DNA from 3 places in the Ralstonia condita genome. Region 3 is predicted to be linked to each of the others. Evidence: predicted binding sites of a transcription regulator. Region 3 holds the regulator's gene; each other region holds the start of a gene.
The links. Region 3 encodes FNR, which switches genes on or off when oxygen is low (the NO sensors DNR and NnrR bind a similar motif). Its sites were predicted from a motif close to TTGATNNNNATCAA; they were not measured.

Region 1 (5,805 bases), on a different contig from region 3:
GGCTGGGCAAAAAGGGGGGGTATGTGCCCTGCAGATCGCCCAATCGGTTCATATCGCGCGTGCTACCATCACCTCCCGCTGTACCTTCCCGCCTGCTTTTTCTTCTGCCTGTTCCCATGTCTTCCGGTCTCGCCCACGGGCTCAATGCTGCCCAATCCGAAGGTGTGCATTACCTCGATGGCCCGTGCCTGGTGCTGGCCGGGGCGGGCTCAGGCAAGACGCGCGTGATCACGCAGAAGATCGCGCACCTGATCCTCGACAAGGGCTTCGAACCGAAGCACATCGCTGCCGTCACTTTTACCAACAAGGCCGCCAAGGAAATGCAGGAGCGCGTGGCCAAGCTGATGGACGGCAAGACACGCGAAGACGGCAAGCGCATTCCCATCAAGCAGTTGACGGTGTGTACCTTCCACTCGCTGGGCGTGCAGATCCTGCGGGCTGAGGCCGAGCATGTCGGCCTCAAGCCGCGTTTCTCGATCATGGATTCGGACGATTGCTTCGGGATGATCCAGGAGCAGCTCGCGACGACCGACAAGCAGTTGATCCGCCGCGTGCAGAGCACGATCTCGCTGTGGAAGAACGGTCTCGTCGACCCGGACACCGCGATTGCCGAGGCGCTCGCCAACAACAACGTCGATGACCACCAGGCGGCGCTCGTCTACCGCAACTACGTGGCGACGCTGCATGCGTATCAGGCGGTGGACTTTGACGACCTGATCCGCATTCCTGCCGAGCTATTCGCTCGCAATGAAGAGGTGCGGCTGAAGTGGCAGAACCGCCTGCGCTACTTCCTCGTGGATGAATACCAGGACACCAACGCCTGCCAGTACCAGCTGCTGAAGCTGCTGGCGGGCGGTTCGCACCTGCGGGCGCCGGCCTTCACGGCGGTGGGCGACGACGATCAGGCCATCTACGGCTGGCGCGGCGCCACGCTCGACAACCTCAAGCTGCTGCAGACGGATTTCCCGAACCTGAAGGTCATCAAGCTGGAGCAGAACTACCGCTCCACGGTGCGCATCCTGAACGCGGCCAACGCCGTGATCGCGCAGAACCCCAAGCTGTTTGAGAAGACGTTGTGGAGCGAGCACGGCATGGGCGACGCGATCAACGTGACGAGCGCCAATGACGAAGAGCACGAAGCCGAGAGCGTTGTCTTCAAGCTCTCTGCCCACAAGTTCGAGCGTCGCGCGCAGTTTCGCGATTACGCGATCCTGTATCGCGGCAACTTCCAGGCGCGCCTGTTCGAGCAGATCCTGCGCCGCGAGCGCATTCCGTATGTGCTCTCGGGCGGGCAGAGCTTTTTCGACAAGGCCGAGATCAAGGACCTGTGCGCCTACCTGCGGCTGATTGCCAATGCGGATGACGATCCTGCGTTCATCCGCGCCATCACCACGCCCAAGCGCGGCGTGGGCAATGCGACGCTCGAAACGCTGGGTTCGTTCGCGGGGCAGGCCAAGGTGTCGCTGTTCGAGGCGGCGATGATGGGCGGTATCGAGGCGCAGCTCGCGCCGCGCCAGCTGGAGCCGCTGCGGGTGTTCTGCGAATTCATCGTGCGCTTGTCCGACCGCGCTGCGAAGGAGCCGGCCGCCACGCTGCTCGACGAGATGATGGAAGGCATCCACTACGAGGCCTACCTGTACGACACCTACGACGAGCGCCAGGCGCAGAACAAGTGGACCAACGTGCTGGAGTTCCTCGACTGGCTCAAGCGCAAGGGCACCAAGCCCGAGAAGGACGATGACGAAGAGGCCACCGGTTTCGATAATGCCGATGGCCTGATGGACACTGGCAAGAACCTGCTGGAACTCACGCAGACCATCGCGCTGATCAGCATGCTCGAAGGCAAGGAAGAAGACCCGGATGCGGTGCGCCTGTCCACGCTGCATGCGAGCAAGGGGCTGGAGTATCCGCACGTGTTCCTGGTGGGCGTGGAGGAAGGCATCCTCCCGCATTGCCGCGAAGACGACGACCTGACCGACGAGAAGATCGAAGAAGAGCGGCGGCTGATGTATGTGGGCATTACGCGGGCACAGCGCAGCCTGCATATCAGCTGGTGCAAGAAGCGCAAGCGTGCGCGCGAGACGGTGGTGTGTGAGCCGTCGCGCTATATCGCCGAGATGAAGCTTGGCGAAGACGCGGGGCCGACGCCGGAGGACACCATGCCGGCGATGTCGCCGAAGGACCGGCTGGGCGCCCTGAAGGGCCTGCTGGCGTCGAAGAAGTCCGTTGCCTGATGCACCAGGATTGGCCGGACGCCGTATTCCTGTCTAAAGTGACGCTCACGAAGAACCGCCCAGGAGCGCACATGAAGCTGACCCCGAATCTTTGCTGCCCGCCGTATTCGCGACGTTGTGCTGCGTTGCAGGTGCCGCGCCAGCGGCTGCCCCGGGCGCGGCGTTGAGCGCCGACGACATCAAGATGTTTCCCAAGGCCCCCGACGGCCAGAAGCGCGTCGTCATTGCATTGCCGGCCACCGCGCACGAAGACGACATCCGCGTCGAACTCATCGTCGGCAAGACCATGCGCGTGGACTGCAACCGCCACTGGTTCATGGGCAACCTGAACCAGGAGACCGTGCAGGGCTGGGGCTATGGGTATTACCGGCTCGCTGGCGCCAAGGGGCCTGCTGCCACCATGATGGCGTGCCCCGGCCAGGCGGAACGCGAAGCGTTCGTGCCCGTGCAAGGCGAGGGCTACCTGCTGCGATACAACAGCCGCCTGCCGCTGGTGGTCTACGTCCCGCATGCGTTCGAGGTGCGCTACCGGCTGTGGCACGCCTCGACGGACGTCCAGTCGGGCCGCGAGCAATAGCGTCACGGCGAGCGGCGCGTATGCCGCGTCGGCCTGCCTAGTTGCCGCTGCCTTGGATGTAGTTCAGATCCACGAAGTCGCTGCCGCGATTGCCGCGCGTGAAATCGAGCGTGAAGCCGCCGAGGTCGATGCGTGTCCGCAGCGCTCGCCGCAACTCCGCGCCCGCAACCTTGCCGCCTGCCGCGTTCATCGCCTGCACGAGATAGGTTGCCGCGATGTAGCCCGACAGCGTTGCGGCCGATGGCGGTTCATCCAGAAACTGTTTCATGCGCGCCATGTGCTCGCGTGCGATCTTCGTGCCGGCGCTGGCAGGGTTTGGCACGGTCTGCGCGAGCAACATGCCACCGCTGTAGCCTGCGCCGAGGATCTCGCGTGCCACCTGTGGGTTCACCGACGACAGCCCGACCAGAAAGCCATACCAGCCGTGCTGCGCCAGCGCGCGGCCCACGGTCGAGTAGGCGAGGGTGTCGCCCGCGACGATGACGGCGGTCGGCTTGGTCGGGGCGATGCGCGCGGCGAGTCCGCCCGGGTCGTCCGCCAGTGTGTATACCTCGAGCGTCTCCGCCGCGTCGCCTTTGCCTGTTGCGGCGGCGGCCAGGGTCTCACGCAGATGCGCACCGACTTGCGGGTCGAAGCCCGCGGTGGTGACGAGCGCAATGCGTCGCATGCCGAACTGGCGCAGCCGGTTGTGTGCCGCGACGATCTCGTGGTCGTCATCCGGGCGGATGAACCAGACGTTGTCGGAGTGCGACGTCGCCCCCGACAGCGGTGCCAGCAGCGGGACGTTACGCCGGGCAATGTCCGGTGAGGCGGCCAGCGCAGGCAGTAATCGCTCGCTCACGCCGAAGAGCACCTCCGCGTGATCGCGCTCGATCATGTCGACTGCTTGCGGCACGGCCGCGGTCTGGTCGACCTCGCGCCTCACCAGGGTGATACGCCTGCCCTTGATGCCGCCACCCTGGTTGGCGGCGTCGAAAGCCACCTTGGCTCCAGCCATGAAATCGCGTGCGTAATCGGCCTGCGCGCCGCCCCGCTCCAGCAGTTGACCGACGACAAACGCGGCGTCGCCTTGCGCATGCGCGGGCAACGTCACAACGGCGGCCGCGCAGGCCAGGGCGCACGCGTAGCGGCGTGCGATTTTCTGCCACATGGTGCTTCCCCCAAAGGTCGAACCGAGCGCACGCGTTGTTGTTATCTGCAGACAGCGCAGGCGTGCGCGGATCGGCGATGTTAGATAGGGAAGCGTGACAGATCGGTGAAGTTCGACCCCTCCCATGGGAGGGGGAGGCGTGTTTGAACACCCTTTGCACCACGTTGATACACATCAACGCGCGGCGATGGGGCCGGGCATAGCATGAGCCATCGCCCTCGCAATCCACGCCCCATGTTCCCCTTTGCCCAACCGGCTGCCGCGGATCCGGCTGCCGCTGACACCGCCTTCCGCTGGTCTGCGCCGCAAGTGCGCGCGCTGGCCCAACGCTTCGACACGCACGGCCCGCGCTATACGTCGTACCCCACGGCGGATCGCTTCCACAATGGCTTCGGCAACGCTGATTACCTCGATGCGTTGCACCGCCGCGCCGCCATTGCGCCGGCCTTGCACGCACCGCTGTCGCTGTACATGCACCTGCCGTTCTGCGCCAACCTTTGCTACTACTGCGGCTGCAACAAGGTCATCACGAAAGACCATTCGCGCAGCGCCCGGTATATCCGCGCGCTCGCCCACGAAATGGCGATGGTGGCCCGGCATGTCGGACCGCTGCGCCGCGTCACGCAACTGCACTGGGGTGGCGGCACGCCCACGTTCCTTGCCCACGACGAAATGCGCGCCGTCATGGCCGCCGCGCGCGAACACTTCAGCCTGGCAGCGGACGCGGAAATCTCCGTCGAACTGGATCCGCGCCACGCAGATGACGCCACGCTCGAGGTGTTGGCCGAGATCGGCTTCAATCGCGCGAGTCTCGGCATCCAGGATTTCGATCCCGACGTGCAGCGTGCCGTCCATCGGATTCAGAGCGTGGAAGATACGCGCCGCGTGGTCGATACCGCCCGCCGCCTTGGCTTCGAGTCGATCAGCTTCGACCTGATCTACGGCCTGCCGTATCAGCGCACCGAGACGTTCAACGCCACGCTCGATCGCGTGCTGGAGATGGCGCCTGACCGGCTGTCCGTCTACAGCTATGCGCACATGCCGCATCTGTTCAAGGCGCAGCGCCGCATCGATCCGCTCACCCTGCCGACCGCCGACGACAAGCTCGACCTGCTGGGCATGACGGTGGAACGCCTCGTGTCGGCGGGCTATGTCTACATCGGCATGGACCACTTCGCGCGGCCGGATGATGCGCTGGCCATTGCGCAACGGGAAGGGCGGCTGCAGCGCAATTTCCAGGGTTACTCCACGCACGCCGACTGCGACCTGCTGGCCTTCGGCGTCTCCGCCATCAGCCGCGTGGGCGATGTGTATGCGCAGAACGAAAAGGATCTCGATGCGTACTATGCGCGTGTCGATGCCAACGAGCTGCCCGTTCTGCGGGGCCTGTCGCTGACGCCGGACGACCACGTGCGCCGCGCATTGATCGGCGAGCTGATGTGTGGGTTCGAGCTGGACATGCGCGCGTTCGGGGCGCGGCACGGCATCGACTTCAAGCGTAGTTTCGCTGACGAGCTGAAGGCGCTCGCACCGCTGGAAGAGGGTGGGCTGGTGAAGGTGGGCGACGAGCGCATCGTCATCACGCCACAAGGCCGGCTGCTGGTGCGGCGCATCGCCATGGTGTTCGACGCGCATCTGCGTGCCGGCGGCACCGAGCGCGCGGTCGAAGCCGAGGGCAAGCCCATCAGCTTCGTGCCGCGCTACTCCAAGGTGGTGTAGCCCGCCGTCCTATGCCGACACGGGCTCGGGCTGCTGCGCGGCCATGGCCGGCAGCGTGCCGGTCGCCGTCTGGGGCCAGATTTCCGCCAGGCGCAGCAGGTTGGTTGAACCGGCCTGACCGAACG
Region 2 (5,805 bases), on a different contig from region 3:
GGCTTGATGCAGTGCGAGGCGCGAGGCATGGCTGCCGTCGACGGCGAGCAGGATACGTTGGTACATGGCAGGCTCCCAGTCTCCAGAGATGTGGTGCGGACACTGCCGCATGTGATCAGCGTAGGCGCGGTGATGGCGCGCCCATTGATGCACATCAACGGTCCTGGCATGCAATCCGCAGCACTGCGGCGCCCGCCACGCGCCCCGCGCGCAGGTCATCCAGCGCGGCATTGGCGGCTTCGAGCGGATAAGGCGTGACGTGCACCTGCAAAGGCACCGCCGCCGCCACGCGCATCAGTGCGAGGCCGTCCGCGCGGGTCAGGTTGGCGACGGACATGAGCTTGCGTTCCTCCCAGAGCAGCCGGTAGGGGAATGCCGGGATGTCGCTCATGTGGATGCCACCGCAGACCACCACGCCGCCCTTGGTGACGGCGCGCAGCGTGAGCGGCAGCAGCGCCCCGACGGGCGCAAAGATCAGGGCTGCATCGAGCGGCTCCGGCGCGGTCTCGTCGCTTGCGCCTGCCCAACAGGCGCCGGTTTCCCGGGCGAGCCGTTGGGCGGCGGTATCCGCGGGGCGTGTGAATGCGAAGACCTTGCGCTGCTCGGCGACGGCGATCTGCGTGATCAGGTGCGCGGCGGCTCCAAAGCCGTAGATGCCCAGCCGGCGTGCATCGCCCGCCATGCGCAGCGTGCGGTAGCCGATCAGGCCCGCGCACAGCAACGGCGCTGCGTGTGCGTCGTCGTAGCGCTCCGGAATCGGCAGGCAGTAGCGTGCATCGCACACCACGTACTCAGCGTAGCCGCCGTCGCGCGTGTACCCGGTAAAGGCAGGGTGGTCGCACAGGTTTTCATGCCCCCCCAGGCAGAACGGACATGCGCCGCACGTCCAGCCGAGCCAGGGCACGCCGACGCGGTCGCCCGGCGTGGGCGACGTCACGCCGGCACCACACGATTCGACGGTGCCCACAATTTCGTGGCCCGGGATCAGCGATGCCTTGGGGTGCGCGAGTTCGCCGTCGACGATGTGCAGGTCGGTACGGCAGACGCCGCACACCGACACGGCGATCCGGACCTCGCCCGGCCCTGGCACAGGCGTGGGAACGGTACGCAGCGCCAGCGGCGCGCCTGCTTTCCCCAGGATCATGGCCCGCATGGATTCCGACATGGAAGCCTCCCAACGCAGCGTGAGCATTCAGTATGGACGAGCCGATCGGAGCCGTGGCCTGGGTAGCGGACCCGCGGCTGCGTTGGATCAACCGGGGTGGCCGGCTGTGGTTCATACTGGACGCCCGAAAACTGCCGATGCGCCAGCGATGACCTCGTTACTGTCGTTCTCCGTTGCGCTGGGCCTGTCGCTGGCGATCGGCCTTGAGCGAGAGCGTAGCCACACCGGCACGGACGAGCTTCCAGCCGGCATGCGAACGTTTGCCATTGCCGGACTGGCGGGTGCCATTTCCGCGAGCCTGCCGATTCCGCTTGCCGTGCCTGCGGTCGTGCTCGCGGTGACAGTGTTGGCAGCGCTGGGTTATCACCACTCGGCGCAGCAGGACCCAGGTGTCACGACCGAAGTGGCGCTGGTCGCGACGACCTTGCTCGGAGCCTATGCAGTGAGCGCTCCAGAAATGGCGGCAGGCCTCGGAACCGTGCTGCTGGTACTCCTCTATGCCAAGGCCCGCCTGCATCGGTTTGCCCGCACGGTCATCACGCAGCGTGAACTGGCCGACCTGCTGACCCTGGCCGTTGCCGCGCTGCTGGTGTGGCCAGCGGTCCCCGACCGCACCATGGGGCCACTGCATGTATGGAACCCGCATACGCTGTGGCTGGTCGTGCTGCTCGTGATGGTGACCGGTAACGCGGGACATCTGGCGACACGGTGGCTTGGTAGCCGTATCGGGCTGCCGCTCGCGGGGCTGTTCAGCGGCTTTGCTTCCAGCGTTGCAACGATCGCGGCGATGGGCGGGCGGGTGCGTGCGGAGCGATCTTCCATCGAAGGCGCCGTCGCCGCCGCGCTGATGTCCAACGTTGCAACGCTGGCGCAGATGACCTTGCTGGTGGCCGCCATCAATGTGGCTTTGCTGTGGCTCCTGGCCTTGCCGCTGGCAGCCGGTATGGCAGGGATTGGAGGATGGGTGGCCTTCTGGGTCCTGCGCGACAAGTCGCCGGCGCAGGCCGAGGCGGAAAGCGCCACGTCATCGATCGACTGGCGTATCGCGATTGGTTTCGGCTTGTGGACAGCGGCGCTGTTGCTCGTGGCCGCCCTGGCAAGGACGTGGTTTGGCACGGCGGCCGTCGTGGCGGTCACCCTGTTCGGCGGCCTGGCAGATGTGCATGCTGCCACGGCATCCATTGCCTCGCAGACAGCGGACGGGGTGCTTGCGCAGCCCGCCGCTGGCATGCTCATCATGTTGGCCTTCACGGCCAATACGCTCACCAAGCTGGTCGTGGCGTTCAGCGGCGGCAAGGCGTTCGCCGGCCGCGTTGCCGTCGGCCTGCTGACGATGGTGGCCCTGGCCTGGGCCGTCTTCCTGCTTTGGCGGTGATCCGTCCCACCCGATGCCCAGCGGTCAGTCGAGCGGGAATCAACAGATCGGCCCCCTCATCAGCGGTGGCAGGCCCGGGCAGCCCACCCGCGCCGGCACCTTCCCGGACGCGGCCAGCGCTACCTGGCCATGCCGATTACGAGATGGAGAACGCCGAGGCTAGATCGTCAGGTACGACGGCGCCTGCGACGTCGACTCTGAACAGCGGTCTCGGCCCAGGATGCCGGCGAGCAACGTCCATTCGCCTCCCATCGCGCGGATCGTGTCGTCCAATGTGAGCATGCCGATCAGCCGCTGCTGCTCGTCGATCACCGCCAGCCGGTGCAGGCCGTGGCCCAGCATCGTGCGCAGCGCCTCGCTGATGACGGCGTGTCCCTGAATGGTCAGTACGCCGTGGGTCATCACCTCGGCCACGGTGGCCAGGGTGCAGTCGTCGTGGTCGGCAATGCCATGCACCACCATGTCGCGGTCGGTCACGATGCCGACCACCCGCATGCCCGACACACGAGGCTCGGTGACGAACAACGCGCGCAGGCTTTGGTCCCGCATCAGCCGAGCGGCCGTCTGCAGCGTCGTCGACGCCGAGACGTGGACGATGCGGCGCGAGCAAATCTCGTCAACCCTCATGCTGGACTCCGTTGCACATACGTCTTCACTATAAGGACGGGGCACCCCCGGATGTTGATCCTGCACAAGGTGTGATGCCCCTGCCCGAGGGTCGCCGTGGCAGCGAACTGCCGCCGAGTCTAGCGGGCGTCGCAAGCCACCCCTTGAGGCAGATCAAGCCGCTCTCGCGCGGCGCGGGCATGGGCAAACGCTGATGTAAATCAAGGGGCCGGCCGCCAGTTGATCCAACATGGAACCAAGCAAGCCGAGGCAGGGGCATTCGGCCCGTTTGATGTGGAGGCTCACCATGTACGACAGGATCCTGGTTGCGGTCGACGGCAGCGAAACCGCCGATCGCGCCCTTGACGAGGCGATCCAGCTTGCCCTCAAGCTTGACTCGGAGTTGGTCATCGCTCACGTGATCGACAACAGCTACCTCAAGTACGACGTGGGCTACATCGACGTGCGCGGGTTTACCGACGCGCTGATCGACCAGGGTAAGCAATTTGTTGCCGCGGGCCGCGCCAAGGCCGAGAAAGCCGGCGTTCGGGTCAAGACCGTCGTCGTGGACGATCCGATCGGCACCTTTGACATTGGCTACGCCATTGAACAGACCGCGCACGATACCGATGCCCAAGCGATCGTGCTCGGCACGCATGGCCGGCGCGGCTTCAGGCGGATGCTGCTGGGCAGTGTGGCGGAGAGCGTCGTGCGGCAGAGCCGCTTGCCGGTGCTGCTCGTGCGCGCCGTCGAGGCCCAAGCCGAGCCTGTCGATACACAACCGCTTTCGAACGTCGTCATCGCCTAGCCCGGCGCCCAACGGCAGAAGGAACCGCTATGAGTTATGCCAGCGTGATGGTGCATCTGGACGCAAGCGAGGGTGCGGTGCACCGCTTGCATCTCGCCATGGAGTACGCCAAGGCGCACCGCGCCAGGCTGATCGGCGTCTATGCGAGCTTCATGCCGAGCCCCGACTGGTTCTACATGATGGATGGGGCGGCGCGTTACCTGGAAGAAGACCGCCATCGACGGGATCTCGTGCGCGATGTCATGCATGGCAATTTTCGCGAGGCCACCGCGTCGATGGCGGACCAGGTCGAATGGCGCGCCGTCGAGGGTGACCCACTGGCGCTCGTGCTGCGTGAAGCGCGCGAGGCCGATCTGCTGGTCGTTGGCCAGCGCAACCCGGATGATCCGGCCAGCTTCGTCGCGGCCGATTTTGTCGAGACACTCCTCCTGGAAGCCGGCCGGCCCGTGCTGGCGGTGCCTTATGCGGGGCACTTTGCCAATGTGGCAAAGCGCGTGCTGGTGGCGTGGAGCGGCGGGCGGGAATCGGCGCGTGCGCTGCACGATGCCATGCCGTTGATGCGAGGCGCCACGGTTCACGTGTTGCAGATGATGGGCGACCGTCCGCCGCACTGGGCCGAAGAGACGACCGTCGGCCAGGTTGCGCGCGCACTGAAGATGCATGGCATTGAAGCCACCGTTGAAGAGGTGCGTTGCGTGGAATCCGATATCGCGATCGGGGAGATGCTGCTGTCTCGCGCCTCCGACTTCAACGCCGATCTCATCGTGATGGGCGCGTACGGGCATAGCCGCCTGCGCGAACTGGTACTGGGCGGGGTGACGCGCACGTTGCTGGGCACCATGACGGTGCCGGTGCTGTTGTCGCACTGAGTCCGGGCGTGGACCGAAGGAGAACGGCATGAAAGGCGACATTCAACTCAAGAGCGACGTGGAAGAGGAGTTGCAATGGGATCCGGCGGTCGATGCCGACCGCCTTGCCGTTCGCGTCAAGGACGGCGTCGTCACGCTCTCGGGCAACGTCGATGCCTTTGCCGACAAGGCAGCGGCCGAGGAGGCCGTGCGGCGCGTCTCGGGGGTCACGGCGCTGGTAGTGCATGTGGACGTGAGGGTGCCGCCCGAGATGCAGCGCCCGGATGAAGAGATTGCCCGGGCCATCGGCGACGCGCTGCACTGGAACACCTCCGTGCCCGAGGGCGCCGTTTCCGTGACCGTCGACGACGGCGCCGTGACCTTGCGCGGCGAAGTCGACCAGGATTTTCAGCGCCGTGCCGCACTGGACACCGTGCGCAGGGTGCGTGGCGTCCGGTCGGTGGCCAATGCGCTGACGATGCGCAATGCCGCTGGCCCGGCGGACCTGTCCCAACGCATCACCAAGGCACTGGAGCGCCAGGCGGTGCTGGATGCCGCGCGGGTGCACGTGTCGGTGGCCGATGGCACCGTGACGCTCACCGGGGCGCTGCGCAATCTCAACGAGTGCCGTGCCGCCCGCGAGGCCGCGTGGGATGCCCCCGGCGTGCGTGCCGTCATCGACCACCTGTGGGTGAAGGTCTGATCGGTCAAGCCGCGCAAACCGCGCAAACCGCGCAAACCGCAAGCCCAGGAGTTCGCCATGAACAGAACACTGATTGTGTATTACTCGCGCACCGGCACTGCCCGCCTGGTGGCCGAACAGATGGCGGCGCAGAGCGGCTGGCCGTTGGCCGAAGTGACCGATGAACATCCGCGAGCGGGCTTCATGGGCGACCTTCGGTGCGTCGTTGAAACCCTGCTGGGCAAGCACGCGCGCTACCACTATGCAGGGCCCGATCTCGAGTCATTCGATCAGGTCGTGGTACTTGCACCCATCTGGATG
Region 3 (5,805 bases):
GCGAGTTGGGCATGGAGGTGTGGACCCTCTCGCTCGGTCCGTGGCAGACCTTCTGGATGCTCTTTTACGCGTTTGCAACGTGGGGCAATGCCGGTTTCATGCGTGAGCAGGTCTGTCGGTATATGTGTCCATACGCACGCTTCCAGAGCGTCATGGTGGATCCCGATACCTACGTCGTCACATACGACGCGCAGCGTGGCGAGCCGCGCGGCAGCCGTTCTCGCAACGCCGACTTCGCGGCGCAAGGTCTGGGCGCATGCGTGGACTGCAGCATCTGCGTGCAGGTGTGCCCGACCGGTATCGATATCCGCCAGGGCCTGCAGTATGAGTGCATCGGCTGCGGCGCCTGCATTGACGCGTGCGATCAGGTCATGGACAAAATGCGCTATCCGCGCGGCCTGATCCGCTACACATCCGAGCGGGCGATGCGGGATCGGTTGAGTCCGAAGGAAGCGCGGCGGCATTTGCTGCGCCCCCGCGTGCTGATCTATACCGCGATCATGTTGGTGCTCACCACCGGTTTCGTGACCGCGCTGGCGATGCGCAAGCCGCTCAAGGTGGACGTGATTCGAGATCGCGGTGCGCTGGCGCGTGAGGTGGATGGCGACAAGATCGAAAACGTCTATCGCCTGCAGCTGATGAATGCGTCTGAACATCCGGTTCGCGTCACCGTCACGGCCGAAGGCCTGCCGGAACTGCAGGTGCTTGGCGGTCGCGGAGAATCGACGACCCTCGAGTTGGCTCCGGCGGCCAATCGGCTGCTGCCGGTGCTGGTACGCCGTCCAGCCGACGACGTGCCACCTGGCTCACACAAGATCCGTTTCGTCATCCAGGCGGACGGCGACGGCGACGGCGACAGTCTCGTGCTGCGCGAGCCGTCGAGCTTTATCGTGCCGCGTTGACGCGGCATCCCCAACAGGAGGCAACGATGCACGCAACGCAATCTTCCGCTCAAGCCCGGCCGTGGTGGCGCGAGCCCTGGCCGTGGCTGCTCATGGCCGGCCCGCTCGTCGCCATGATCGGATGCGGCGTCACCATCTGGCTGGCGATCTCGCATCCCGATCCGGTCATCCAGGATAACGTTGTGCGGCGCGGTCTGGTCGTGGAGAAGAGCGTCACCGTGCCGGCCCAAGCCGCTCACGGGGAGGTCCGATGAAACGCCGACTGCTGATGTGGATCTTGTGGCCGGCGTTCTTGAGCGCCGCGCTGGCCGAACTAGTGGTCTTCGCGGTGGTGGATCCGGCAGACCTGCGCTTTTTTGGTGAACAGATCACCGTGTCGGCCGAAGCGGTCTACACGGTGTCGTTCTTTGTGTTCTGGCTGCTGTGTGGCCTATCCAGCGCGCTCACGCTGTATGTGTCGCCTGGCATCGGCAAGTTGGAGGCGCACGAGCATCCGCTCGTTTGAGCGGATGCAGGCAGACGGTTCAGCTGGCCTGGCCGCTCATCACGTGGCGCAGGCCGGCCATGTCGATCAGCTTGACGTGTCGCTGGCGGATCTGGATCAGACCCGCCTCGGCAAAGCGCGAGAACAAGCGGCTGACGGTTTCGAGCTTCAGGCCCAGGTAGCTGCCAAGCTCTTCGCGGCTCATGCGCAGCACGAACTCCGTCGAAGAATACCCGCGCTGGGCAGAGCGCTTGGACAGATTGAGCAGGAAAGCGGCCAGACGCTCTTCGGCCCGCATCGAACCGAGCGTCAGCAGCATCTGGTGATCTTGTGAGATCTCCTTGCTCATCAGGCGCAGGAACTGATGCTGCAACGAAGGGAGTCGGCGTGAGAGCTGCTGCAACTGGTCATAGCGGACCACGCAGACTTCGGTGTCTTCCAGGGCAGTGGCGTCGGACACGTGCCGCATGTCGCCGATGCCATCCAGTCCGACAATCTCGCCCGGCAGATGGAAGCCGGTGATCTGATGACGGCCGTCCTCGAGGGTGAGGTGGGTCTTGAGCGTACCGAAACGAATGCCATAGACGCCCTCGAGAGGTTCGCCGAGGGCATACAGCGTTTGCCCCTTCTTGACGCGGATGCGCTCCGACACCAGCTCATCCATTTTGCGTACATCGTCCGAATTCATTCCCACTGGCAGGCAGATTTGCCCGAGTACACAAGTGGAGCAACGCGAGGCTTGGTCGGAAAGTGCGATTCGTGTAAGCACGGGTGGGGGCGAATGACTTTCGAGTTGGTGAAGTAGGAAATTCTTATGGTGCAGCTGCGCTTTATTATAACGATGACCTTGCGCTTATCGGACGTTTCCGATGTGGTGAATCGCGTGAAATGCGCTTAATTCCCGAAAGCCGGTCAATAACCTTAGCCCATATCAAAAGAGCATCACAAAGATGAGTGCCGCTGTGCTTCTGAGTGTTTTCTTGATCGCGCTGCTTGGCGGGGTCCATTGCCTGGCGATGTGCAGCGGGATCGCACTCGCCGCGGAGAAGGGCGGGGTCTCCGTGCGTATCGTGTCGCGTCGTCGGCTGTGGTTCGAGCAGGTGATCATGCATGCCGGGCGGCTGACGACGTATGCATCGCTGGGCGCAGCGATGGGGGCGCTTGGTGCCACCGTGTGGCGCCAGCAATGGCTGCCGATCCAGCGTGGTCTGTTTGCGCTGGCCAGCGCGCTGCTGTTGACGTACGGTCTGCTGCTGCTCCTGCGCGCGACGGGGGATGCATGGCGTGCTCCGGGGCTGGAACGCATGCTGGGCCGCCTGTCGGGCAAGTTGTCGGCCTTGGCCTCCCGGTTGGGCGGCGGATTTCGCGCCGCACACCCGCTGGTTCGACGGTATGTCATCGGGCTCGCCTGGGGACTCGTGCCCTGCGGGATGGTCTATGGCGCGCTTGCTGTTGCGTTGCTGGCAGGCAACGCGGCGTCCGGGGCGGTGGTGATGCTCGCTTTCGGGGCGGGTACGCTGCCGAATCTGCTGATGATGTCAGGCCTGGCTGGCTGGTTGCGCGGGCTATCCCGCCAGCGATGGGCTCGCGGCGCCGCAGGGGTCATCATCACCGGGTTCGGAACCTGGGGGCTGGTGTGCGCTGCCTGGTTGCCAGAGATGCTTAACGCACACGGTTTCTGTCTCGTCCTGTGAGCCGTTGAAGGACATGCCAGCCGTGGCGCCGGGCGGTCGGGGCACTCGGGCATCTTCCCGGTTGCGGCGCCAGGCGATATTGCCCTACAATCAGACGCAATTCGACTCGCCTTCCGCGCAGATCAACAATCCCAAGCGCGGCTTCAGGCGACGCCATCCAGTGGTAATGCCGCCCTGGACAGTCGAGTCGGGCAGCTCCCCAGCCTTTGTCGGTAGCCGCCCGGTGCAGCATCCGTCCCTATGGCGGCGGAAGAAATTGCCCTTGTGGTGCCTGACTGGCACCGGATCAACTCGCTCCTCCGGCCTTTTTTTTGGGCTCACCCACTGCGTTCCGGTGCAAGGCTTCACGGCGTTTGCGCGCTTGGCCCGGGCGGGCGACATGCATTCAGATATGCCGCGTGCGTCGCGGCGGAACGACAAACTTCAAGCGTGACGGCGACCGGCCGCGCGCGAGCAATGACGAACCGTTCAACCCGATGAATACCCAAGAGGCGAAAGTCGTCCTCGAGACCGCGCTGATTTGTGCGCAGGACCCGTTGCGAGTCAATGACTTGCGCAAGCTGTTCGACGAAGAAGTTTCCGCGGACACCATCCGCGTGCTGCTCGAAGAGCTGCGCCAGGATTGGCTTGATCGCGGCGTCGAGCTGGTTGCACTGGCTTCGGGCTGGCGTCTGCAGAGCCGTCCCGAGATGCGTGTGTATCTTGACCGGTTGCATCCGGAAAAGCCGCCCAAGTACTCGCGCGCCGTGATGGAGACGCTGGCGATCATTGCCTACCGTCAGCCCGTCACACGGGGGGATATCGAAGATATCCGCGGCGTCACGGTCAATACGCAGGTCATCAAGCAGATCGAAGACCGCGGTTGGATCGAGGTGATTGGTCATCGCGACGTGCCCGGGCGCCCGGCACTGTATGCCACTACCAAGCAGTTCCTTGATGACCTTGGGTTGCGTTCGTTGGACGAACTGCCGCCCCTCGAAGACGCGCGTGCCCAGGCGCAGGCCAGCTTGCTGGAGCAGGGCGCGATCGAGTTTGAGGGCGGCGCCATCGCAGTGGATCAGCTGACGGCGCTTGTGAACGACGAGCCTGCTGCCGAGGGCGCTGTGGCCTCACCGGCTGAAGGCGCCGAGCTGCTGGTGGCGGCCGAAACCGAGCAAGCCGTTGCGCCTATGTCGGGCGCCGAAGTGGCGGCTGCGAGCGGAACATTTAAAGAGCCCGCTGATCCGGGCTCGCCACTGCAGACGGTGCCTGCTGCTCCGCCCGAGGCGAGTGAGACAACCCCCGAAGACGAACGTAGGGCGCTGGCCGAGCCATCATCCGGTTCCCCAAACGAACACTCCTAATGCCAAGCCGGTCCCCGACCGGCGCTTGGCCCGAACCCTTCTGAATTGAAAGACGTTGTGAGTACTCAGCCAGATTCCATGGATACACGTATGCCGCACGAGGCGGACGCTTCGACGCCCCGACAGGACGGCGATGGCGCAGAATCGCAGGCGCCGCGCCGCAAAGGTCTGCGTCGCGGACTGCGCAACCTGGTAGGGTCGCGCCGCCAGTCGCAGGATGGCCGCGCTGAAGCGGATGCGGCCACTGGCGAGCCTGCCTCTGCCGATGCCAGTCCGCCGGCCCAGCCGCGCAAGAGCCGCAACCCACGTGCGCGCAAACCGAAGGAAGGCGCCCCGGCTGAGGTGCAGGGGGTGCAAGAAGCCGCCGTACCCGCCGAGGGTGCTTCTGCGGAAACCCAAGGCGAACGAGGCGAGCGACGTGGCCCGCGTGGCCGATTCGGCAAGAACCGCCGCCGCCCGGGCGAAGGCCAGCCAGCAGGCGAGCGCGCTGACAGCGGCGGCAACAAGAATGCCGCCGCGGGTCGTGGCAAAGGCCAGGGCCGCGGGGGCAAGCAGCAAACCAAGCCGGGCGCGCAGCATCGTTCAGGCACGGGCGGAAAGGGCGCGGAAGATGTCTTCAAGTACGTCATTTCCGGTGCGTATGACTCCGAAACCGACGCGGGTGGCGCAGTATCGCAGCCGACCAAGGTGCGCGAGCTTACTTCCGAGGACGATGCTCCCAAGCTGCACAAGATCCTGGCCGACGCCGGTCTCGGCTCGCGCCGTGACATGGAAGATCTGATCCTGCAGGGCCGCGTTTCCGTCAACGGACTGCCGGCGCACATCGGTCAGCGCATTCTCGCGACTGACCAGGTGCGCGTGAACGGCAAGCTGATTCAGCGCAAATTGCCCAGCAAGCCGCCACGCGTGCTGCTGTACCACAAGCCTGCCGGGGAAATCGTCAGCCAGTCCGACCCGGAAGGTCGTCCGACCGTGTTTGACGCCCTGCCGCGCATGAAGACCGGTAAGTGGGTTGCGGTCGGCCGCCTGGACTTCAACACTGAAGGTCTGCTGATCTTCACGACCTCCGGTGACATTGCGAACCGATTCATGCATCCACGCTATGGCGTCGAGCGCGAATACGCGGTCCGCACGCTCGGTGAACTGCCGGAGGCGGATCGCCAGAAGCTGCTCCACGGCGTCCAGTTGCAGGACGGCGAGGCCAACTTCCTGCGCTGCGTCGATGGTGGCGGTGAGGGTGTCAACCATTGGTACCATGTGGCCCTGACCGAGGGGCGCAACCGCGAAGTGCGCCGTATGTTCGAGGCCGTCAACCTCACGGTGTCGCGCCTGATCCGTACGCGATACGGCAGTTTTGTTCTTCCGCGTGGCCTGAAACGCGG

Region 1: hemN (oxygen-independent coproporphyrinogen III oxidase) is a predicted target of FNR. The motif match lies at 4,126-4,139, and genes of this name have one in related genera.
Region 2: R2N03_RS04520 (universal stress protein) is a predicted target of FNR. The motif match lies at 3,358-3,371, and genes of this name have one in related genera.

What each region holds. Positions count from the first base shown of each region.
Region 1 is NZ_CATYWO010000003.1:383,015-388,819, forward strand. Features, by position in the region: gene R2N03_RS13490 (UvrD-helicase domain-containing protein) at 117-2,234, shown strand; gene eco (serine protease inhibitor ecotin) at 2,326-2,811, shown strand; gene R2N03_RS13500 (ABC transporter substrate-binding protein) at 2,849-3,961, opposite strand; gene hemN (oxygen-independent coproporphyrinogen III oxidase) at 4,196-5,680, shown strand; gene pyk (pyruvate kinase) at 5,690-5,805, opposite strand, start outside.
Region 2 is NZ_CATYWO010000001.1:948,882-954,686, forward strand. Features, by position in the region: gene R2N03_RS04500 (universal stress protein) at 1-66, opposite strand, end outside; gene R2N03_RS04505 (zinc-dependent alcohol dehydrogenase family protein) at 155-1,165, opposite strand; gene R2N03_RS04510 (MgtC/SapB family protein) at 1,314-2,540, shown strand; gene R2N03_RS04515 (CBS domain-containing protein) at 2,700-3,167, opposite strand; gene R2N03_RS04520 (universal stress protein) at 3,454-3,954, shown strand; gene R2N03_RS04525 (universal stress protein) at 3,984-4,823, shown strand; gene R2N03_RS04530 (BON domain-containing protein) at 4,852-5,505, shown strand; gene R2N03_RS04535 (flavodoxin family protein) at 5,563-5,805, shown strand, end outside.
Region 3 is NZ_CATYWO010000006.1:178,007-183,811, forward strand. Features, by position in the region: gene ccoG (cytochrome c oxidase accessory protein CcoG) at 1-902, shown strand, start outside; gene R2N03_RS17895 (FixH family protein) at 929-1,156, shown strand; gene R2N03_RS17900 (hypothetical protein) at 1,153-1,407, shown strand; gene fnr (fumarate/nitrate reduction transcriptional regulator Fnr) at 1,427-2,155, opposite strand; gene R2N03_RS17910 (sulfite exporter TauE/SafE family protein) at 2,337-3,080, shown strand; gene scpB (SMC-Scp complex subunit ScpB) at 3,557-4,423, shown strand; gene rluB (23S rRNA pseudouridine(2605) synthase RluB) at 4,514-5,805, shown strand, end outside.